DNA from 3 places in the Abyssisolibacter sp. ZYX002 genome. Region 3 is predicted to be linked to each of the others. Evidence: predicted binding sites of a transcription regulator. Region 3 holds the regulator's gene; each other region holds the start of a gene.
What was found. The regulator Rex, encoded in region 3, represses fermentation and respiration genes when NADH is low (regulators of the CRP and FNR family bind a similar motif). The targets are predictions, from matches to a motif close to ATTGTTAANNNNTTAACAAT.
Positions count from the first base shown of each region.

Region 1 (8,173 bases), on a different contig from region 3:
GTTTATCATGTTGATTAGGTTTTATTATATCAATATCAATTTGTTTTATAATATCTTTATTGTAGCTACAATTCTTAAAATATTCACTACCTATTGTGAGTGTATTATCTTTGATACGAAAATTATCCCCAAGCTCAACTCTGTTCATATGAAAACTTTTAATAACTAACCGTCTTTTTGTAATACTCATAGAACATATCTCCTAATAATATATTTATACTTTTGCTATATACTCATATGGAAGACTAACTATTCTTCCTGGTGTTTCAATTTTCACTAGCTGAGCTAATGTATCTCTAACTAGATCTCTTTGCATCTCAGGGTTGTTAGGTTCACCTGCATTTGCACCCATTGGAACTAGTGGAGCAGTAACTCTTGGAGCTCCATTTTGTCTAACTACTGGTGGTAAAGCCGCTATAATAATAGTAGGTATACCAATAGCTTCAATCGCTCTCTGCACAATCACGGCAGAGCGGTGGCACGTACCTCAGCCTGCTGTTAGCAAAACAGCATCTACTCCATCTTCTTTGAATATTTTTGCGATTTCTGGGCCTGTTTCTTCAGTGAAAATGCTTACATCTCCACCACCACCCATAAATCCTACGTGTCTAGGTGCTACTGCTTTAACGAAGCCTTCATCTACAAGTTCTTTTAATCTGTCGATAGGAAACATACAATTGATGTCTTTGTTTACATCACCATTGTCGTATCCTCCATGTGAAACCATTAAATCTGTACCAACTGCACTACCTGGCATTACTCTGAAACTTGTATCTCCAGCAAGGTTGAATCTCTTATCAGATTTTAAGTGTACACCTGCAGCTGTTGCAATAGCTACGGTCATGTCTTTTAATTCTTTTTCAACAGGTGTCCAGACTACAGGTGGTGTAACTGGAACATAAATTTCAGATTGTAAGCCTTCAATAACTGTTAAACTCATAATCTTCCTCCTTTTGGTTAATAAAATTACTTAACTTTTCTTAATTGTTGTTGTTTTATAGCATTATTAGCATACTCTTCATCTACATCTGGACCTAAAACCTCAGGATATGTCATCATAAAACCTACTTCTTGTCCAATTTTAAGTTCATAGTCACTAATAACCATTCTCTTAGGCACATATAGTTTTCCCATTCTACCTTTGAAGTCTATGCCTACAGCACAATCGTTGATTTCAACGACTATACCTTCATAATATCTTTCAGTGGAAACATACTTTAGCTTATCCATCTATTTACCTCCACTCTTTATAACTTATTAGTTTTCATCTACCTCGTAGATTTCTCTTCTTTTCTTACTCTTTTCTAGAGTAGTTTCATTTGGAGCAAGTTCTATTTTCTTTCCAGTTGCTTTTTCAATGACATCAATGTTGTTTAGTTTTACATTTGGATTCCATGCTCTTTCAGGATCTTTTAGTTTTCCACCAGCCATTTTAACCTTTAACATGCACATTGCTCTAAGAGCATCTTCATATGTGATACAGTTATTTTCAAGTATTTCGTTTTCAATACCTTGTTTTGATTTATTAAGGTCAACCATAGCATCCATGTATTTATTACCAACAACTAATTGCCCTTGAATAGCTGAGTATGTCATACCTACGACAGCGATTCCTCTTTTACCTATTTGTTCAATATGACTAGCAAAATCAACGTGATTGTTACCAAATCCTTCAGTAGTTATGATAGCTCCATCTAAGTCTAATGCTTCCACTGTCATACCTAAAACTTTAGATACATAGAATTTTTCAGAGTTAACCTGAGGTGAACCTACTAGTATAACACCAACTAAATCTATTTCTTCATCATTCATAGCTTCAAGTACTAATGGCTCTCTAAAGTAATGTCTAGATGTTTCTTTAGAAGCAGGGCCAATACATGTTAATGCATGAACATAACCATCAAGTATTTGAAGAGGGGAAACCATTACAGGAACATTACCCAAATCAACATTAGCTTTAGCACCTAAAGTACCTACAGGTTCTACAGGCATTAAGTAGTTATCATGCATAGCTCCTTGACCCATTATCTCCTTAATAACAACTACTTTTTTCTTACCTATACGTCTTTTTTGAACAAACTCTTCTGTGTTAATAACTAGTTCGTCACCTAATTTCTTAAGAGCTTCTCTGATCTCTTGTGTAATGATATCAGTTGCTCTATGAGCTGACATTGGACCAGGTCTTTCCATTCCTGTTCCAGCTTTAACTGTAACATTAGTTTTTATAAATATTTCTCCTCTGTCAGGAGAACCAGGTCTACCCCACATGATGTTTCTTTCTAAGATACCTTCAGATGAACCAAATTCACCTATTTGAACGCCATCTTCGTCTGTTCCAGTAACCATCATTATAACGCCATCTGCTATTCTAGTGATTCCTTCACCAAGTTCACCTTCTTCTTTAGTAGCAATTGGTTGAACATCCATTATAGTATCACTATATTCACCGTATTTATCTGTAGTAATTATATCTAGTTTCATATCAATAACTAATTCTTCAGACTCTATAGCGTCAGCGCAAATGCCTTCTCTTAAGTAAAGAGTTGTTCCTTTTATTTCAGTTGTTTCTCCAAATTTTACTTCATCTATTTTGAAATACTTTCTTACTAGATTTCTAACTATTTTTTCTTTACAAGTAGGTTCTTGCGTTGATTTTTCAACCACATTAACAGGAGATTCATTAACAGCGGTGTTAGTATTCATACCTGTCATAGTAAGTGGTATTTCTAAGTTGATATTTTTACCTTCTCCAATATGGATTTTAACCATTTGATTACCAGTGTTATTAGAATATGCTACAGTGCCGTCCACAGATGGAGTAGCAGTAGCGATATCTTTTGATGGCTCTTGCTTCTTTACATCATCAGAGTCAGATTTCTTAACTCCACTGAGTACATCAGCAGTAAGAGGAGTTAATGCTTCAACAGTACTAGTAAGAGTAGCGCCTAAAACCTCTTTAATTTTTAAACAATTATCTGGTATCGTTAATAAACCAGATACCTCTAAATCAGGAACGATATTAGGGTCCTCTAAACAAGACTCATCGATTACTGTTCCTTCTTCAAATCTACAACACGTAACAGCATTGTCATTTAAATGCTCCATTGCTGTTTCTTTAGTGATAGACATAAAATTCACTCCTTCATTAAATATTAGCTTTTTTTTCTTCTGTAAAGCTTGTGACCACTTGCTCTTAAAATATGGTCTGTACTATGATAAACTGGAACTCCTAACCTAGGAGCTATTTTCATAACTGTGTCAGTTCAGCCTTCACAAGTACCAGCAATGATTGCCTCTGCACCTTGTTTCTTAAGATATAAGACAGTCTCAGCTTGTCCAGGACATACACCTGGTTTTTCACATCTATATCTTCCGTTAACTTCTATCATTCTTTTGCATTTTTTTGATGCAACAACCTCAGTACCCATTTGCTTAGCTATTTCTTCTAATCTATCTTCATTAGCGCCACATTCACAAGCGATAACGCCAATCTTTCGCACTTCTTTAGGCAGTGGCATACTTACCAATATTCCTCCAGATGTCTTAGAAATAGGGGACTGTTCAGTACAATGATTTCCTGTAAAAGGACCTCCCATTACTAGTTCTCCATATGGTTTTATATATCCACCGCATTTATCTATCAAATACCCTGCAGGTGTACCAATTGGAACGTCAAAGAATGTTTTTCCACCTTTAGCGTTTTTGACTCTTCCACAGACAGTTATATCTTTGCTTATAACAGGCTTTCTTTCCTCAATTGCCAAAACGATGTTTTTAAGCGTTTCAGCATTAGACACGATAGCATTAGCTTCAAGAGGAAGCTGACCCGGTTTTAGAGTTATGCCAAGAATCTCTCTAACGATAACTCTTTCATCTCCAGCAGGATACATGTTAGGTAATAGTTTAACCTCAATATTGCTTTCTTTTTCACAAGCTTTTATTAAAGCGTCTATAGCTAGTTTATAAATAGGCTTTATTGCGATGTAACCTTTTGAAGCATTCGTAATTTCCATAATATATTTAACACCTTTAACTATATAATCTGGATTAATAGTTGACATCTGTGTGTTATGATTTAACAGAGGTTCACACTCTGCTAGATTTGCTAATACATAACCACCTTCAAGATTGGTGTTTAGTTTTGTATGAGTGGGGAAGCCAGCACCTCCAGCGCCTACAACTCCAGCTTCTTTTATTAACTCTAAATAATCGTCTGAAGCCTTAATTTTTTCATATTCTTCTGGTTGCTCATCAAAAGCATCAATAACTATAACATCATTTTCGATTTTTTGAACAATACCAGATACGCTTGAATGGATATTAGCTCCTAGTCCCGTAGGTTTAGCTATAAGTTCACCTTTTTTTACGATTTGTTTTTCCATAACGATAGGCTCACATGCTACGCCTACATGTTGTTTTAATAGTATAGAAATTATCAATATCTCACCCCCTCGCATATTTTTCAATTATATATTATGCAAGGAAGATGCCAAAATAAAAAGGTGAGCTAAGAAGAAGTGAAATGCTCGTTTTTGGCTTATGCATGTAAAATATAAACATTTATAGTGACTAAATATCGTCACAAACAACAGCATAATATTACTGTTTTTTTGTTATTAACTTAACAATCAACAATATGACTATATTTAGTCATAGTCTAAATATCGACACCGTTATATTGAATGATTTTTGAGTGCAATGTAGTTCTTGGTATATTAAGCAACTTAGCTGCTTTAGTTTTACTACCACCTGATTTTTTTAATGCTTCTTTAATGAGTGTTATTTCAAGATTTTCAACAGCTTCTCTTAAATCAAGTGTATTGTACTGCATATCTATTTTCTTTTTGTTTGTTAATTGTTCTTTGATATAGTGTGGTAATAGTTCTTTAGTAAGAGTGTTATCTCTGCAAAGAACAACCATATGTTCAACTGTGTTTTTTAGTTCTCTTATGTTACCGTCCCAGTTGTATTTTTCAAGTAAATCTATCACATCATTGTCTATATGAGGTAACATAATGTTATTTTCACTAGCTGTTTTTTTGAGGAAATGATTGAGTAACAAAACTATGTCTTCTTTACGATTTCTTAAAGGAGGTAGTTCCATTTCAATAATGTTTATCCTGTAATATAAATCTTCTCTGAACTCACCTTTTTCAACCATTTCTTTAAGATTCTTATTTGTTGCAGATATAACTCTGACGTTAACTTTAGTTATTTTTTCTGAGCCAACTCTTTTAATTTCTTTTTCTTGTAAAACCCTTAGAAGTTTAGCTTGCATGAATAGTGGTAGATCACCTATTTCATCTAAAAATATAGTTCCGTTGTTAGCTAGCTCAAATAATCCCTTTTTACCACTTTTTTTTGCTCCAGTAAAGGCACCTTCTTCATATCCAAAAAATTCACTTTCAAATAATTCAGTTGGTATGGCACCGCAATTAACAGGAACAAAATATCCTTTAACCCCGCTATAATCATGAATAGCTTTAGCAAATACTTCTTTACCAGTACCACTTTCACCAATTATAAGTATAGAAGCATTTGTCTTTGCAACCTGCTTGGATAATTGTATTTTTTCTTGTATAGATTTACTTGTACCTATTACTTCACCAAAATTAGTATTTGAATACTTATCAACTTCTCTTTGTAAAAATTCTAGTAAATCATTAGCTTCCTCAAGCTCAGTTTGCATTTTTTTAATTTCAGTTATATCTTTATCAGTACTAACTATACCAGCAAATTTTCCGTTTACCATTATAGGAGAAGCACTTATGATTATATGGTAGTCTTCTCTAGGAGAATGATATACGTTGCGAATAGTTTTTTTAGTTTCTAGTAACTTAACATCTATAGCGTTTGGAAAATAGTCTTTTAGATATTTACCCATTATTTCAGATGCACTAATTCCATACAGTTTTTCGGATTTTTTGTTCCAAAGTATGACTACACCTTTATCGTCTATTGCACAGATTGCTTCCTGTATATTGGTTAGTATATACTTTAAAATAGCATGGGTTCTTTCAATACCCATATATAAAAAGTCTCTTATATGTCCTTGTCTAATAACCCCCACGATTTGATTGTTTTCTAATACAGGTAAATGTCCAATATTTTCGTTTAGCATTATATCTCTACATTCTAATAATGTATGATTAGGTGTTACGCTGATGATTTTTCTACTTTTTTTTATGCTTTTATAGCTAACATTTTTATTATTAAGGATATTAAAATCCTTCATAGTCAGTATATCTATGAGGTTATTATTATCATCAAGTACAAGAACTTCTTTATCAATGTTTTGAGTTAAGATATCTTTTATATCATTTGACCATGTATCTTCATGAATCTTTATAAAATCCTTAGACATAATCTTGTATGCAGATATGTTGTTTGGATGTAAAAGCATCTTTATGCACCCCTTTGAGTATTTATTATATTGCAATCCCCGTCGAGTCTAGTTTAACACAACAATGTTACAAAAATCAAAGTGTAGAATTTCATAATTATGAAAATATTAGTATTTTATATTTTTAGGGTTTTATCATCTTAAGATTAATAGTTACTTTGGTCACAATAAATTACCAAGTACAAAATAGATTGCTTGTGGTCTTAAATGATGTGATAAGCTTGTTTAAAATTATTGTTGTGATATGATACTAATGTGCTAGTACATAAAAGTTCTAAATTATATTATGGAATAATACTTAAATAAGAGGTGACGGTATGGGAAAAATGAAAAAATTTAATAATGAAATTCAACGCTTTGGTAGATCGTTGTTATTACCTATAGCTGTTATGGCGCCTATGGGTATGATATTGGGACTTTGTGGAGCTCTTGTGCAAAGTTATATGATAGCTAAAGTACCGTTTTTGGGTAATCCTGTTATAAACACACTTTTAAAGAGTTTACGACAAGTTGCTGGAATCGTTTTCGCAAATATCCCATTATTATTTGCAATGGGTGTAGCCTATGGAATGGCGAAAAAGGAAAAAGGTATAGCAGTGTTTTCCTCAGTTATATCATACTTAGTTCTAAATATTACAATTAATATTTGGTTAAATGTCACAGGAAATATAGTGGATCCTTCAGTAATGGATCAACATGGACAAGCGATGATATTAGGAATACAAACATTGCGTTTAGATGCTCTTGGGGGTATTATCTGTGGATTAATAGCAGCTAAAGCAGCTGATCGTTTCTACAACCTTGAATTACCCGTAGCATTTGCTTTCTTTGGAGGTAAGAAATCAGTACCGACTATTTCAGTAGGTTTATCAATGGTAACAGGTATTATAATTCCGTTTTTATGGCAATTTTTAACGTCTGGTTTAATGCATCTTTCAAAGATACTATTAAATTCACACTTTGGAACGTTCTTATTCCATACAATGAATAGACTATTGATACCATTTGGATTACATCATGTTTGGAATGCATTGGTAAGATTTACACCAGCAGGAGGAACATATATTATAGGAGATAAGACTTTTGTAGGAGTAATACCAACGCTTAATCATGTATTATTTGAAGCAGGGCCAGGAACAAAGGCGTGGGAGATGTTGCCTGAGTTAACTAGATTTGAAGCACAAGTACAAATGGTAACAACTATGTTTATATTACCAGCTATAGGTTTAGCAATGTACAAGACTGCAAAATCTAAGAATAAGAAATTAGTCAAAGGTATGATATTAACAATGGTACTTACCGCTGTTTTAGGAAATGTTACTGAGCCAATGGAGTTTTCTTTCTTATTTGTAGCTCCACTATTGTTTGGATTCCATGCGGTAATGGTAGGTATCACAGGTGTATCATTGTATCTATTGCATACAGCAGTAGGATATATAAGAGGTACAATATTTGATTTTGGTATTTTTGGTTTAATGTATGAAAACACTAGATGGTACAACATACTAATAGTTGGGGCAATAATGTTTGCAATCTACTATTTTGTATTTACTTGGGCAATTAAGAAGTTTAACATATCTACACCGGGTCGAGAAGATGAAGAGATGGCTAATAACAGTCTACTCAAAGAGAAAAAATACGCAGAGATTGCTAAGATAGTTATAGAAGGGCTGGGTGGAAAAGACAATATACTTAATGTTGATAACTGTATAACAAGATTGAGAATAGATTTAAATGATGTTAGAAAGATAAATAAAGATAAATTAATGG
Region 1 is NZ_JARMXH010000002.1:266,954-275,126, reverse strand. Features, by position in the region: gene prdD (proline reductase cluster protein PrdD) at 1-190, opposite strand, end outside; gene prdB (D-proline reductase (dithiol) protein PrdB) at 215-940, opposite strand; gene P3X86_RS07270 (CBO2463/CBO2479 domain-containing protein) at 967-1,230, opposite strand; gene prdA (D-proline reductase (dithiol) proprotein PrdA) at 1,258-3,129, opposite strand; gene prdC (proline reductase-associated electron transfer protein PrdC) at 3,153-4,457, opposite strand; gene prdR (sigma-54 dependent transcriptional regulator PrdR) at 4,658-6,403, opposite strand; gene P3X86_RS07250 (PTS transporter subunit EIIC) at 6,721-8,173, shown strand, end outside.
Region 1: a site for Rex is predicted at 4,610-4,629, ahead of prdC (proline reductase-associated electron transfer protein PrdC). Genes of this name have one in related genera too.

Region 2 (8,173 bases), on a different contig from region 3:
GATTTTGAAACCACAGCAGGTATGTTTATTTTGGCTGCTTTTATCACCATATCAGATGATAATCTGCCACTTGTAACTATATATTTGTCTTTGACCTCTAAATCATTCAATATTATATATCCTATTATTTTATCTATTGCATTATGTCTACCTATATCTTCTTCAAAAACTATTATTCTATCATCGATGCATAAACCACAACTATGAACGCCCCCTGTTTCTTTAAATAGTTGAGATTGAGTTGTGAATTTTTTCATAACTCTACTAACTTTACTATTATTTATAATAATGTTACTTGTATTTATTTTTGAATTAAATGAATCTAGCTCATTATAAAAAATTGTACCTTTACCACACGACGATGTTATAGTTTTTTTAGAGTATAATTTATAACTAAACTCTTTAAGTGATACATATATTAACCCCTTCTCTTCTAATATATTTATAGCTAAAATATCGCTTTTTTTCTTTATTAATTCCTCTACAAAAATATACCCAACGGTTAGATATTTTATAGATTTTGGAGTACATAATAAAGTTACAATCTCTTTATCATTTACAAATATAGTATATGGTTTTTCAACGATGATTTCATCTTCTTTAAATATTGATCTATTTTTATTAATCTCCAAAATCTTGTATTTTACTTTTGTTTTCATCACTTGACCTCTACTTTTATTTGGCATTATGAATATATATGTTCAAATCTTCTTTTGTGTTTAAATTTATAAACATACTTAGGTCGTTACTATAGTTTCTTGCTACTTTTTCTTCTATATATTCACATTTTATTTTTTTTACAAATGAATGTATTGAATTGCTATTTTTTAAAATATGTTCTTCTAACTGAGTGAGTATGGATACATTATAGAAAGAGTTTAATGGCTCTATCCACTTTCCGTTTTTTGTTATACATGCGCTTATATCTTTACTGCAAATTCTTCTTTTCATAAATCTAATGTATTTTAGATTTATATTTGGCATATCACATGCTATAAAATATACATATTTACTCTTTGCTTCTTTTAATCCTTTGTGTATACCACTTAAAGGTCCTTTTCCTATAATTTCATCTCTATATATTCTTATATTTTTATTTTTATTGTAATTTGGTTTATTTGTAATGATTATTATATCATTGAATTCGTCTTGAAGCTTACTTGATATGGTATCCAGTAACCTAACATTGTTTATTTTTAATGTTTGTTTATCAAATCCCATTCTTTTGCTTTTTCCTCCAGCCAATATAACACATGTGCCAAAATCATCACTCATAAATAATCCCTCTTCATGTATATTCGTATATGTTAACAAATCTTTTTTATACTTACTGCACTTACTTTTAGTTCAGGAATTTTACAGATTTCATCCAAATGATTCCCTGTCAGAACATTTGCTGCACCTTGAGCAAAATGAAATGGCATAAAAACAATTCCCCGAGCTATTGTTTTTACTATCTTGACCTTAGTTTTGATAACACCTCTCCTTGATGAAACTTCCACAATTTCAGCATCTTTTATACAGTATGCTTTTGCATCTAATTCATTAATCTCTATATATGATTCTGCTGATTTTTTGTTAAGTCCCTCTACTCTACCTGTCATACTCCTTGTATGATAATGGTATAAATTTCTACCAGTAGTCATAATAAATGGATAGTCACTGTTTGGTGTTTCAGCGCTTTCTTGATACTCTTGGGGTAAAAATAGTCCTTTTCCTCTCACACAATGCCCCTCATGCAAAAACTTAGTACCTTTATGCTCTTTGTCTAAACAAGGCCATTGTAATCCTTTGTTCTCTATTCTACTATAGTCAATCCCTCCATATTGTGGAGTCACTTTTGCTATTTCTTTCATTATCTCAGAAACATTATCGTATGTTTGACTGTATCCAAGCTTATTCATTATTTCCATTATTATTTTCCAATCAGCTTTAGATTCACCAACTTCAGTAATAGCTTTTCTCACTCTCTGTATTCTTCTCTCTGTATTTGTAAATGTTCCATCTTTTTCAGCAAATGAACTTGCCGGGAGCACAACATCAGCAAACATTGCTGTTTCTGTTAAAAATATATCTTGTACTATTAAAAACTCTATGTTTTCTAATGCTTTTCTGACATGTTTTGTATCTGGGTCGGATACAATAGGGTTTTCTCCCATAATATATAGTGCCTTTATATTTCCATCTACTGCGCCATCCATGATTTCTGGTATGGTGTAACCTATGTCATTTGACATATCATCTACTTGCCATGCTTTTTTGAATTTTTCTATTACCTTTTCATCATCAACCTTTTGATAGCCCGGGAAATTATTTGGTAAGGCTCCCATATCACATGCCCCTTGAACATTATTCTGCCCTCTTAATGGATTAACTCCAGCCGATTCTATACCAACGTTTCCACATAGTAATGCTAAATTTGAAACACTCATTACTGTATGTGTCCCTGTTTTATGTTGCGTTATTCCCATTGCGTAATATATTCCCGCATTATTAGCCTGGGCATAAATTCTAGCAGCTCTTTTTATATCATTAGCATCTATCTCACAAATTTTGGCTACTTTTTCTGGAGTATAGTTTTTAACTAAGTCTACTAATTTTGCGTATCCCTCGGTCTTCTTTTTTATGTAGTGTTTATCTTCTAGTTCCTCTGTAATTATGACATACATCATGGAATTCAAAAGAGCTATATTAGTTCCTGGCTTGATTTGTAAAAATACATCAGCATCTTTAGCTAAATCTATTTTTCTAGGATCTGCTACTATTAATTTTGAACCTCGCTCCTTTGCTTGGAGTATTTTTGAGCCAATTACTGGGTGATTTTCTGTTGTATTTGAGCCTATAACAAAAATAGCTTCATTATTTATAATTTCACCTATACTGTTTGTCATTGCTCCACTACCTAAAGTTGTTGCAAGACCTGCAACTGTTGATGAATGTCAGAGCCTTGCACAATGATCAATATTATTTGTTTTCAATACTCCTCTGAAAAGTTTTTGGAATAAATAATTTTCTTCATTAGTACACCTTGCGCTACTTAAACCTGCTATAACTTTTGACCCATGTTTTTTTCTTATTATATTAATATTTTTTGCTATCGTAGCGTATGCTTCTTCCCACTCTGCCTCGATTAATTTACCTTCTTTACGTATAAGTGGTCTTTGTAATCTATCGTCATGATTAATAAACTTATACCCAAACTTACCTTTAACACATAAAAGTCCATCATTTGAGTGTCCTTTTATTGGATTAACTCCAACTACTTTTTCTTCTTTTACTAATAGCTCCATCTGACAACCTACTCCACAATAAGAACATGTAGTTTTGACTTTTTTTACCTCCCACAATCTAAATTTTTCTTTTGACTTAGGTAGTAAAGCACCTACAGGACAAATTGATACACAATTTCCACATGATACACATGTTGAATTGTTGATGTCGTCTTCAAAAGGCGCACTTACATGTGTTTTGAATCCTCTTTCACTAAATGATATAGCTCTAGTATGTTGTAATTCATTGCATACCCTAACACATTTGCCACATTCGATACATTTATTAAGCTCTATAGTGAAAAATGGATTGCTATCATCTAATTCAAATTCTTTTCTTTCTCCATAATAAGACGTCCTATGTACATCATATTCATAGCAGTATTGCTGCAACTTACATTCCCCTGATTTTTTACATGTTAAGCAGTCTTCTGGATGATTTGATAAAATCATATCTAATATATCACGTCTTGCATCCATTACCTTTTGGCTATGGGTCTGTATCACCATTCCTTCTATGGCTATAGTAGAGCATGATGTTGATAACGTTTGCATACCTTCTATCTCAACTACGCAAAGTCTACAGGCGGAATGTGGTTCTAATCTGTCATCATGGCAAAGTGTCGGAATTTTGATATTTAATCTTCTGCATATTTGAAGTATAGTTTCTCCTTTTTTCGCCTGTACTGATTTCCCATTGATTTCTAAATTTATCACTATGCTACCTCCTTTTAATGATTATCAGTTTATTCGGTGTCATGATGCTCTGATACTGGTACAGGTTCTACTTGATACATTTGAATAAATTTAGAGGATATAATATACTGTATACACCATGTTAAAATTATAACATTATAAGTTGCTAATTACAATCATTTTAATACACATAATAAGATGCTAATATCTCAATATGTCTATATAATCACATATATTTAATTTATGGTAAGTTTTTAGGTGGTTATTATTGATATTTTTTTATTAAAGTTTGTTAATACATACCATCTATTCGTCGTAAATTTCACCTTTTATTAACACTCTTCCATTGTCTGGACATCTAAACCTAAACATTTTACATTTCTTAGATCCAAAATCTAGATTACCTCCATTTAATAGTGTATATACATTTGGATAAATACATTGCCATAATTCATGACATATAGGTGGGCATAAATCTTCTACTATAAATGTATCTCCTTTTTTATGATAGCCTGACCTACATTTACTTTCTAACACTTCTAATTTTACTTTCATATTGTTATTTAATTCCTTTCTATTGTGTATTAATTAAAACAGCTCATTTGATATAGTTAATTACAATTATATGATATCAGAATCTTTTAAATTATTTAATAAATATTTCATTGTAAATTTTCCTTTTATCTCTGCTTCTTTTATAGTTAACACAAATAATCCCCTTTTACAAAGACCTACTATCTTATAGGTTCTACACAAAGGGGATTAATAACCTTATAATTTTAATATATTCTACAGTGGATATATATCTCTTTTTACATAATGAGTATGAAGTAAATCATGCGCTTTATGACTATTTGGCTTTTCAAAATACTCATCGTATATTTTCTTAATCATTGGGTTTTTATGAGATTTTCTTATTACTTTTGCCTCATCTTCATTATATAACGCTTTTGCTCTTTCTCTTCTAACGTCTACATTCATTTTAACTTTAGAACTAACATGTGGTTGTCCACCACCATTTACACAACCGCCAGAACAACCCATTACTTCAATAAAGTGATATTGCTTTTCGCCAGATTTAACTTTTTCTAATAATTCACTTGCACAACCTGTACTATGTGCTACTGCAATATTTACATCTAAGTCGCCAATTTTAATTGTAGCTTCTTTTATTCCTTCTGTTCCTCTTACCTGTGTGAAGTTTATTTCTTTTAATTCTTCGTTTGTTAATACTTCGTACACTGTTCTTAACGCAGCCTCCATAACTCCACCTGTAGCACCAAATATTACTCCTGCTCCTGATGATTCACCTAATATTGAATCAAAGTCTTCATCTGGTAGATTTACAAAATCTAAACCTGCTTGTTTTATCATCTTAGCGAACTCTCTAGTTGTCAATACTGCATCAACATCTTGATGTCCATTACAAGCTAATTCTTCTCTTTTTGCTTCGAATTTTTTAGCTGTACAAGGCATTATTGAAACTACATATATCTTAGATGGATCTATATTGTTTTTCTCAGCATAGTAAGATTTAACTACTGCTCCTAACATTTCATGTGGAGATTTACATGTTGATAAATTGTCTAGGAACTCTGGATAATAATGCTCACAGTATTTTATCCAACCTGGTGAACATGATGTAATCATCGGTAATTTGCCACCATTTTTTATTCTACCAAGTAATTCTGTTCCTTCTTCCATTATTGTTAAGTCAGCTGCAAAATCTGTATCAAATACTTTATCAAATCCAAGTCTTCTAAGGGCAGCTGCCATTCTACCAGTTACTGACGTACCCATTGCTAACCCAAACTCTTCTCCAAGTGCTGCTCTAACCGCTGGTGCTGTTTGAACTACTACATGTATATCTTTATCTTCTATAGCATCCCATACATAATCTATCTCAGTTTTTTCTCTTAATGCTCCTACTGGACATGACACTATACATTGTCCGCAATTTATACATGGAGTATCTCCTATTTCTTTATCAAAAGCTGGTGATACAGTAGACTCAAAGCCTCTATTTGCATAGTTTAGTACCCCTATTTTTTGAACATCATTACATACACTTACACATCTACCACACAAGATACATTTATTTGGATCCCTTACTATTGAAGGTGATGATGTATCTACTGGTCTTATAGTTTTTTCACCTTTAAACTCTATATCTGTTACACCTAACTCTTCACAAAGTGTTTGTAACTCACAGTTATGGTTTCTACTACAAGTTAGACATTCTCTATCATGATTTGATAAAAGTAATTCTAAGTTTGTCTTTCTTGCCTCTCTGATTTTCTTGGTATTTGTTCTAATAACCATACCTTCACCAACTTTGGCAACACATGATGCTTGTAAAACCCTAGCTCCTTCTACATCTACTAGGCACATTCTACAGGCTCCTGTCTGGTTTACATCTTTTAAATAACAAAGAGTCGGTATTTTAATTCCAGCACTATTTGCTGCTTCAAGTATAGTATATTCTTCTGGAACTTGAATTGATTTATTATCTATAGTAATGGTAACCATACCCATCATATACACCCCTTACTTTTATTATTTTTATATTTAATTATCCTAATTTAATTGCATTAAACGGACATTTCTCCATACATGCACCACATTTTATACATTTCTCTTGATCAATACTATGAGGCTTTTTAGTCTCTCCTTCAATTGCATCAACAGGACAAGCTCTAGCACACAATGTACATCCTTTACAAGCATCTTCTATTATGCTATATGCTAATAAATCTTTACAGTTTCCTGCTGGACATTTTTTATCTAATACGTGTGCTTCATACTCGTGTCTAAAATACTGTAATGTTGATATTACTGGATTAGGAGCTGTTTGGCCTAACCCACATAATGCTGAAGCTTTAATACTATCTGATAACTTCTCTAGCTTATCGATATCTTCTAGCTCTCCATTTCCACTAGTTATTTTCTCTAATAACTCTAACATTCTCTTGGTACCTATTCTACATGGTGTACACTTTCCACATGACTCTTCAACTGTGAAATCCAAAAAGAATCTAGCTATATCTACCATACAGTTATCTTCATCCATAACAATCATTCCACCAGAACCCATCATAGATCCTAAAGCTGTTAACGAGTCATAATCTATTGGAGTATCTAAATACTCAGCAGGGATACATCCACCTGATGGTCCACCTGTTTGAACAGCCTTAAACTTTTTACCGTTTGGGATACCTCCACCGATATCATATATTACTTCTCTTAGAGTTGTTCCCATAGGTATCTCAACTAAACCTGTATTATTTATTTTTCCACCCAATGCGAATACTTTTGTTCCTGGTGATTTTTCAGTTCCTATACTTCTAAACCACTTTGCACCATTATTAATGATACTTGGTATATTTGCATAAGTCTCAACATTGTTGATTAATGTTGGTTTGCCCCATAGACCTTTGTTAGCAGGATATGGTGGCTTATTTCTAGACATTCCTCTTTCACCTTCTATAGAAGCAATTAACGCCGTCTCCTCTCCACAAACAAAAGCTCCAGCTCCAAGTCTTATTTCTATATCAAAGTTAAATCCACTACTAAAGATATTTTCTCCTAAAAGTCCTTTCTCTTTAGCTTGCTCAATTGCTATTTCTAATCTTTCTACAGCTATAGGATATTCAGCTCTTACATATATAAATCCTTGATCTGCACCTATTGCATAACCTGCTATTGCCATCGCCTCTAAAACAGCATGCGGATCTCCTTCAAGTATACTTCTATCCATAAAAGCACCTGGGTCTCCTTCATCCGCATTACATATTACATACTTTTGGTCTCCTTTTGCACTAGCACAGAATCCCCATTTTAAACCTGTAGGGAATCCTCCACCACCTCTTCCTCTTAATCCTGAATCTTTTATTACATCTATAACCTCTAAAGGTTTCATTTCAGTTAAGACTTTACCTAGAGCCATATATCCATCAACTGCTATATACTCATTTATATCTTCTGGATCTATAACTCCACAGTTTTTAAGCGCAACTCTAGTTTGTTTCTTATAGAAGTTTACTTCATTAACTGACTTAATTATGTCTTCTTCCTGAGCTCCTTTATAAAGAAGATCTTTAACTATTCTACCTTTTAATAAGTGTTCTTCTACTATAGTATCAACGTCTTCTAACTTGATATGGCTGTAAAATGCTCCTTCAGGATAGACAACGATTATAGGACCTGCC
Region 2 is NZ_JARMXH010000014.1:23,489-31,661, reverse strand. Features, by position in the region: gene fdhD (formate dehydrogenase accessory sulfurtransferase FdhD) at 1-659, opposite strand, end outside; gene mobA (molybdenum cofactor guanylyltransferase) at 676-1,275, opposite strand; gene fdhF (formate dehydrogenase subunit alpha) at 1,308-3,986, opposite strand; gene P3X86_RS20360 (TIGR04076 family protein) at 4,272-4,520, opposite strand; gene P3X86_RS20355 (NADH-dependent [FeFe] hydrogenase, group A6) at 4,755-6,500, opposite strand; gene nuoF (NADH-quinone oxidoreductase subunit NuoF) at 6,538-8,173, opposite strand, start outside.
Region 2: a site for Rex is predicted at 4,104-4,123, ahead of fdhF (formate dehydrogenase subunit alpha). Genes of this name have one in related genera too.

Region 3 (8,173 bases):
TCCATTACTTTTCTCAAATTCATCAGTGAGCTTAGAGTATTTGTCAAGAAGCTTTTCAAATTCTTTAGAATCGTGATCCTGACTTTTTTCACTTATTTCATTTTCTAGGGATCTAAGTGTTTTCTCAAGTTCAATGACAGGTTTAAATATTTCAAGTAACTCATCATAAATATTCTTAGAACTATCTACGCTAGTGTGTTGCTTCATATAACCTATTTTTGATGTTTTAGATGTATATATTTGACCATCATCACTTGAAATTTTACCAGTCAATATATTAAACAATGTAGATTTACCAGCACCATTAATACCAATAAGGCCAATTTTCTCACCAGCATTAATAGAAAAAGTGACGTTATCTAAAATTTTGTCAGTTACATAAGTTTTGCTTATATTAGTACATGATAATACAATCATGATGTCCTCCTAAAACTAAAGCTTAAAATTCAGTGTTTCAACTTATATAATACATTAATATTAGTGTATTATGCAAATATAGAGCTTAAATTAAACAATTTTTAGTAAGATTATAGAAAAAACAATATATTAGTTGCCTTGAATTTGATTTTTTACTAAAATGTGGAGAGAACGCAATTTGCTTCTACTCTGAAAATAATATTTCATATTAAATTTTAATTTTTTTTAATATTCATATAGAAAACGTATAAGAATTGTATTATAATATGATGTAACTTAGATTATTTGATATTTGTAGATAGAAAGCAATGGACTGGTAACAGTAGTTTACATTGATATAATTTTGACAAGTGAATGATTATTATTTATTCATGCTGATTACATTGATATTATCACGAAACTACAATAAAATAGATAATATGCTTTGTCTAGTCATGAAGAAATATCATCAAAAAGATTGACTAAAACGTAAAGATTGTTTTATAATTAACACAAAAGTGTAAATAATTTAGTAATTTCATGATGATGTTAGTATTTTATTTCCTATTTTATATAAACTATAAAATAAGTGATAAAAGTAGAGAGGGATATTTTATGGCTAAAAACAATAAAGTTTCTATGGCGGTTGTTAGGAGATTACCTAAATATTACAGGTATTTATCAGACTTGAAAGAAAAGGATATTATGAGAATATCTTCTGGAGAGTTGAGTAAACTAACAGGATTTACCGCTTCACAAATTAGGCAAGATTTGAACAATTTTGGAGGTTTTGGACAACAAGGCTATGGATACAACGTAGAAGATCTCCATAGTCAACTTGGTAAAATATTAGGTCTAGATAGGACTTACGAAACTATTTTGATAGGGGCAGGTAACTTAGGTCAAGCAATAGCAAATTACAAAGGGTTTTTATCAGCAGGTTTTAGAGTAACTGCTTTATTTGACAAAAACCCAAAAATGATAGGTCTAAACATTAGAGGGATAAAGATTCATGATATAGATGAACTTGAAAGCTATATCGAAGCTAACAACATTGAAATAGGTATAATATGTACTCCTAAAGAAGGAAGTCAGGAGATAGCAGATATACTGGCAAATAATGGTGTAAAAGGTATTTGGAATTTTGCACCGACTGATTTAAAAGTGCCAGAAGGTGTAGTTATAGAGAATGTTCATTTAAACGAAAGTTTGTTTACACTATCATTTTTGATGAAGAACAGTGACCAAGGAGCTCTTTAAAGCTCCTTTAGGTTGTTTCAAAACTAGTGGATTTTGACTAAAGAAATTCAGTTTGAGACAACCTTTTTATTTAAGGAGGATACAATGAAGGTATTTGCATTAGTTGGTAAGAGTGGCACAGGAAAAAGCTATAAAGCTATGCTGGTGGCAAAAAAACATAACATACAATATATTATAGATGATGGATTATTAATTAAAGGAAATAAAATAATTACAGGTGTATCCGCAAAGAGTGAGAGCACAAAGATAAGTGCAACAAAAAGAGCTGTTTTTTTAGATGAAGACCATAAAGTAAGTGTACTAGATGCGCTGAGAATACAGCATCCAAAGAAACTACTAATATTAGGAACATCAATAAAAATGGTAAATAAAATAGCAGCTGCATTACACTTAGATAAGATAGATGAATTTATAGATATAAACGAAATATCTACAAAAGAAGAATTACAAGCAGCCCATAATTGTAGATTTAAGGAAGGAAAACATGTTATACCAGTGCCAACATTTGAGATAAAAAAAGACTTCTCAGGTTACTTTATAGATAAGTTAAAGATATTTAAGAAAAAAGGTAAAATAAATGAGCAATATATTGAAAAATCAGTAGTTAGGCCAACATATAGCTATTTGGGAAGATACACAATATCACAAAATGTTCTCAAGAATCTTATAAGAATTGCATGCACCAAGGTAGATGAAGTTGACAAATATGGTAATATTAGAGTACTTAGTAAAGCAGGGAGTATAGCAATAAAGCTAGATGTCATACTGTATTATGGAATGAATATATCCGAGATTATAGAAACTTTACAAAAGCAAATTATTAAAGAAATAGAACAAATGACATCATTAAATATATTGTCAGTAGACGTAAACATAAAAAAATTAAATATAAACAAAATAAAATAATTCAGTATTTTGCAAGAAATAAATAAATTCGATTCAGAAATGAAAGAAATACTTCATATGACTAATATTTAACATACTAATAAATATGTTTTTTTAACACTTAATATCTGTTGAAATAGCATATTTTTTGTTTTTTGAAAATGAATGAATTAGATATATAAATAATGATAACGACTTAAACATAATAACACCCTGCAAAAAAATTTTAGCATAAAAATAATGTTAAAAATGATTAATAAAAAAACGTTTACAAAGAAATTAGCCTGTGTTATTATTACAGTGTAAAGAAGGGGTAAAGTTTTTTATAGTAAGGAAAACATTTTCAAAACATAAGGAAGTTAAAAATTTAACAATTTATAGGGAGGTCATTACAATGTCCAACACTTATATTCAAGAAGTATTTGAAAGAGTAAAGCAAAGAAATGCACATGAACCGGAGTTTTTACAAGCTGTAGAAGAAGTTTTAAATTCATTAGGACCAGTTTTAGAAAAACACCCAGAATACGTAGAGGCAAATCTTTTAGACAGATTCTGTGAGCCTGAAAGACAAATAATGTTTAAAGTACCTTGGTATGATGATAATGGTAAACTTCATGTAAACAGAGGATTTAGAGTACAATTTAATGGAGCTATTGGACCTTATAAAGGAGGACTAAGATTCCATCCATCAGTTTACATTGGTATAGTTAAATTTTTAGGATTTGAGCAAATATTAAAGAATGCATTAACAGGACTTCCAATAGGCGGAGGTAAAGGAGGATCTGACTTTGACCCTAGAGGTAGATCAGATGCAGAGATATTAAGATTCTGCCAAAGCTTTATGACAGAGCTTTATAGACACATAGGTCCAGATGTTGACGTTCCAGCAGGAGATATGGGAGTTGGAGCAAGAGAAATAGGATATCTATACGGACAATACAGAAGAATCAGAGGAGCATTTGAAAACGGAGTATTAACAGGAAAAGGCTTATCTTACGGTGGAAGTTTAATAAGACCAGAAGCTACAGGATTTGGTTGTACTTATTTCTGTCAAGAAATGTTAAAGCATGAAGGAGAAACTTTTGAAGGCAAAACAGTTGCATTATCAGGTTTTGGTAATGTTGCATGGGGCGCTGCATTAAAGATAACAGAATTAGGTGGAAAAGTTGTAACGCTTTCTGGCCCAGACGGATACATATACGATCCAGAAGGAGTTTCAGGAGAGAAAATAGAGTATATGCTTGAGCTAAGAGCATCAGGTAGAGATAAAATAGAAGATTATGCTAAGACGTTTGGTGTAGAATTCTTTGCAGGTAAGAAGCCTTGGGAAGTTAAAGTTGATATAGCTATGCCATGTGCTACACAAAACGAAATATTAATAGATGATGCTAAGACAATGGTAGCAAATGGAGTTAAATATCTATCAGAAGGTTCAAACATGCCAACAACAAACGATGCAATAGAGTATTTACAAGCAAATGGAGTAATCATCGGACCTGCTAAGGCAGCAAATGCAGGTGGAGTTGCTACATCAGCGTTAGAAATGAGCCAAAACAGCATGAGATACTCATGGACAGCAGAAGAAGTAGATGCTAAATTACATCAAATAATGATTAACATCCATGACAACGCTATGAAAGCAGCAGAAGATTATGGATTTGGATATAACCTAGTTGCAGGTGCTAACATCGCAGGTTTTGTTAAAGTTGCAGATGCTATGGTTAAGCAAGGTTCTTACTAGAAATTAATATCTGAATAAAATATAGATAATAAAAACCGCCGTAAGGCGGTTTTTTAGATTAATGACAAAGTAATTAGGATAGCAGGCTTAAAACTTGCTATAAGACGGTTTTTATGCTTTAATGAAACAATATATTTTTAACATCTAAATAATTGGGTATAATCATAACATAAAATAGATATAGAGGTGATAACTTGAAAAATTTAGATATACAGCAAACAGATAATGGAGTGATAGTAAAAAACATAAAGAACTTTGTGCCAAAGCACACTTTTGATTGTGGACAATGTTTTAGATGGAATGAAGAAGATGATGGTAGTTATACAGGAGTTGCGTATGATAGAGTAATAAATATGAAATTAGATAATAACATATTATATATAGATAACTGTAATATAGAAGACTTCAATAATATATGGGTGGAATATTTTGACTTTAATAGAAACTATGATGAAATAAAGAAAGAACTTAGCAAAGACAATGTACTTGCACATGCAATGAAGTTTGGCAAAGGTATTCGAATATTAAATCAAGATCCTTTCGAGACACTTATCTCATTTATTATATCTGCTAACAATGGTATTAGTAGAATAAAAAAAAGTATAGAATATTTGAGTATGAAATATGGTGAGAAAATTGGTGAATATAAAGGTAAAGAATATTATAGCTTTCCAAATGCTGAGGTGTTAGAAAAAATAAGAGCGGAGAATTTACGTGAGAGTGGAGTTGGTTATAGAGCTAGCTATATATTTAATACAGCAGTAGTAGTTGCATCAAAGCAAATGGATATATATAACCTTAAAAACCTTTCAACAGAAGATGCTAGAAAAGAATTAATGTTACTTGCAGGAGTTGGGCCAAAAGTAGCTGATTGTATAATGTTGTTTTCTATTGGTAAACATGATGCATTTCCAATAGATGTATGGGTAAAAAGGGTCATGGAATATTTCTATTTGCCAAAAGACAGTTCATTAAAATATATACAGAAATATGGTCAGGACAAATTCGGAAAGTATGCAGGCTTTGCACAGCAGTATTTATTCTATTATGCGAGAGAAGCAAAGTTAGGCAAAAAATAATTACAAAAGCGTATGTTGTAATAATAATGTAGTGATTATTATATATAGATTATGTTATAATAATGTAAATACATTATAGTAGGAGAGAGAGTCATATGGATAATAAAAAAATCAAGATACCATATTTGAACATTGTGCCAGTAGCTGTAATTATCATGCTATTATACAAGATAGTAAACAACGATAATGTGGCACCAATGTTTTATAAAATAATAAACCCATTTTTAGGAGGATTTTTGATAGCATACATATTAAATCCCTTCATAAGAATGTTAGAAAAGAAACTTAAGTGCAAGAGGGTACTAAGTATAACTATCTCATATCTATTAGTTCTTGGATTAGTTATATTCATAATTATAATAGCAGTACCAAAAATATATAATAACTTTGTTGAGTTAGCAAAAAATTTGCCAGACTTCATAAATGAAATGAGGGACTTTTTAAAGAATGACATAAATAATATCGAATTGCTTCAAAAATATAACATAGCAGAATATATTGACAATGCCATAGCTAATTTGGGCAAAACTGGCAATATAGCTAAACTTATGGATTATGCAGGTCAAGGAATAGGTAGCATAGCATCAACAGCCTTAGGTTTCACGCATGTGATGTTTAATTTAATGGTGAACAGTATAATAGCTATATTTTTGCTGTATAACAAAGAAGATTTTGTCAAAGGATTGAAAAGAATGTTATTTGCATTTATGGACAATAAAAATGCAAATAAAACATTAGCTATATATAAAGAGATAGATGACACATTCTCAAGATTCTTAATTGGTAAGATACTAGATTCAGCTATTATAGGAGTAATATGTTTTGTATTATTGCTTATTACAGGGAACCCGTATGCGTTGATACTTTCTACAATAGTAGGGATAACAAACATGATACCATACTTTGGACCATTCATTGGTGCAGGGCCTGCAATACTCATAACATTGTTTGTAAGTCCTATCAAAGCATTATGGACAGCATTGATTATATTAGGGCTTCAACAATTTGATGGATGGATACTAGGACCAAAGATATTAGGAGATCAAGTTGGTATAAAACCGTTTTGGATAATAACGGGTATACTAATAGGTGGAGCGTTGTTTGGTTTAGTAGGAATGTTTATAGGAGCACCTTTAATAGCAGTTATTAAAATCTTTATAGAAAGAATAATAAAAAGAAGGCTTGATAGCAAAGGTATGGCAGATATGTAATAGATAGAAATAAAGAGGAAATAAATAAAAAACTTAGAAAAACGAACATAATCAAGCATAATCAGGTATCACACTAAAAAATGGTTAAGTATGACATTTGATTGATGATGCTTGATTATGTAACATTATACATGTAATTATTAGCACTCAAGTGTAACGAGTGCTAATAGATAGTCAGGCTAATTTATTTAACTGAAATATTAGTTACTACATAATTTTTTATGAATATTTCGGGTCTTAAAAAATAAATTTATTAAGGAGGATGAAACATGAATATTAGACCATTAGGCGACAGAGTAGTTATCAAAAAAGTAGAAGCAGAGGAAAAAACAAAAAGTGGAATAGTATTACCAACATCAGCAAAAGAACAACCACAAGTTGCAGAGGTTTTAGCTGTAGGACCTTCAATAACAGAAGATGATAAAAAGAAAAATGAATTAAAAGTTGGAGATAAAGTTATCTTTTCAAAATATTCAGGAACAGAAATAAAGATTGACGGACAAGAATATACAATACTTAAGATTAGCGATATATTAGCAGTAGTGGAATAATTATTAAGAATAAAAGGAGTGATAATAAATGGCTAAGCAAATTAAATTTGGCGAAGATGCTCGTCGTGCGATGGAGCAAGGTGTTAACAAGTTAGCGGACACAGTTAAGGTTACATTAGGACCAAAAGGAAGAAACGTAGTATTAGACAAGAAATTTGGATCACCACTTATTACAAATGATGGTGTTACAATAGCAAGAGAAATAGAAATAAAAGATCCATACGAGAATATGGGAGCACAATTAGTTAAAGAAGTTGCTACAAAAACTAATGACGTAGCAGGAGATGGAACGACAACAGCAACTCTTTTAGCGCAAGCAATCATAAGAGAAGGTTTAAAGAACGTTGCAGCAGGTGCTAACCCAATGATACTTAGAAAAGGTATTCGTAGAGCTGTAGATACAGCAGTAGATAAGATTAAGTCTTATTCAAAAGAGATTTCAAGTAAAGAAGCTATAGCGCAAGTTGCTTCTATTTCTGCAGGTGAACAAGAAATCGGTAATTTAATAGCAGAAGCTATGGAAAAAGTAGGGAACGAAGGGGTTATCACAGTAGAAGAATCAAAGACTATGGGAACTACTTTAAATGTAGTTGAAGGTATGCAGTTTGATAGAGGATACCTATCACCATACATGGTAACAGACGCAGAAAAAATGGAAGCAGTACTAAGTAATCCTTATATATTAATAACTGATAAGAAAATCACAAATATTCAAGACATATTACCAATATTAGAGCAGATAGTACAACAAGGAAAAGCATTATTACTTATAGCAGAAGACGTAGAAGGAGAAGCTCTTGCAACATTAGTTGTTAATAAATTAAGAGGAACATTCAACTGCGTTGCAGTAAAAGCTCCAGGGTTTGGAGATAGAAGAAAAGAAATGCTAAGAGATATAGCTATATTAACAGGTGGTCAGGTTATATCAGAAGAATTAGGATATGATATTAAAGAGATAACTATAGATATGTTAGGAACTGCTAATACAGTTAAAATAGATAAAGAAAATACAGTTATAGTGGACGGTAGTGGAACTCAATCAGATATAAA
Region 3 is NZ_JARMXH010000010.1:21,397-29,569, reverse strand. Features, by position in the region: gene P3X86_RS18860 (ABC-F family ATP-binding cassette domain-containing protein) at 1-417, opposite strand, end outside; gene P3X86_RS18855 (redox-sensing transcriptional repressor Rex) at 1,012-1,656, shown strand; gene P3X86_RS18850 (Asp23/Gls24 family envelope stress response protein) at 1,741-2,562, shown strand; gene gdhA (NADP-specific glutamate dehydrogenase) at 2,936-4,282, shown strand; gene P3X86_RS18840 (DNA-3-methyladenine glycosylase family protein) at 4,477-5,361, shown strand; gene P3X86_RS18835 (AI-2E family transporter) at 5,457-6,572, shown strand; gene P3X86_RS18830 (co-chaperone GroES) at 6,842-7,123, shown strand; gene groL (chaperonin GroEL) at 7,152-8,173, shown strand, end outside.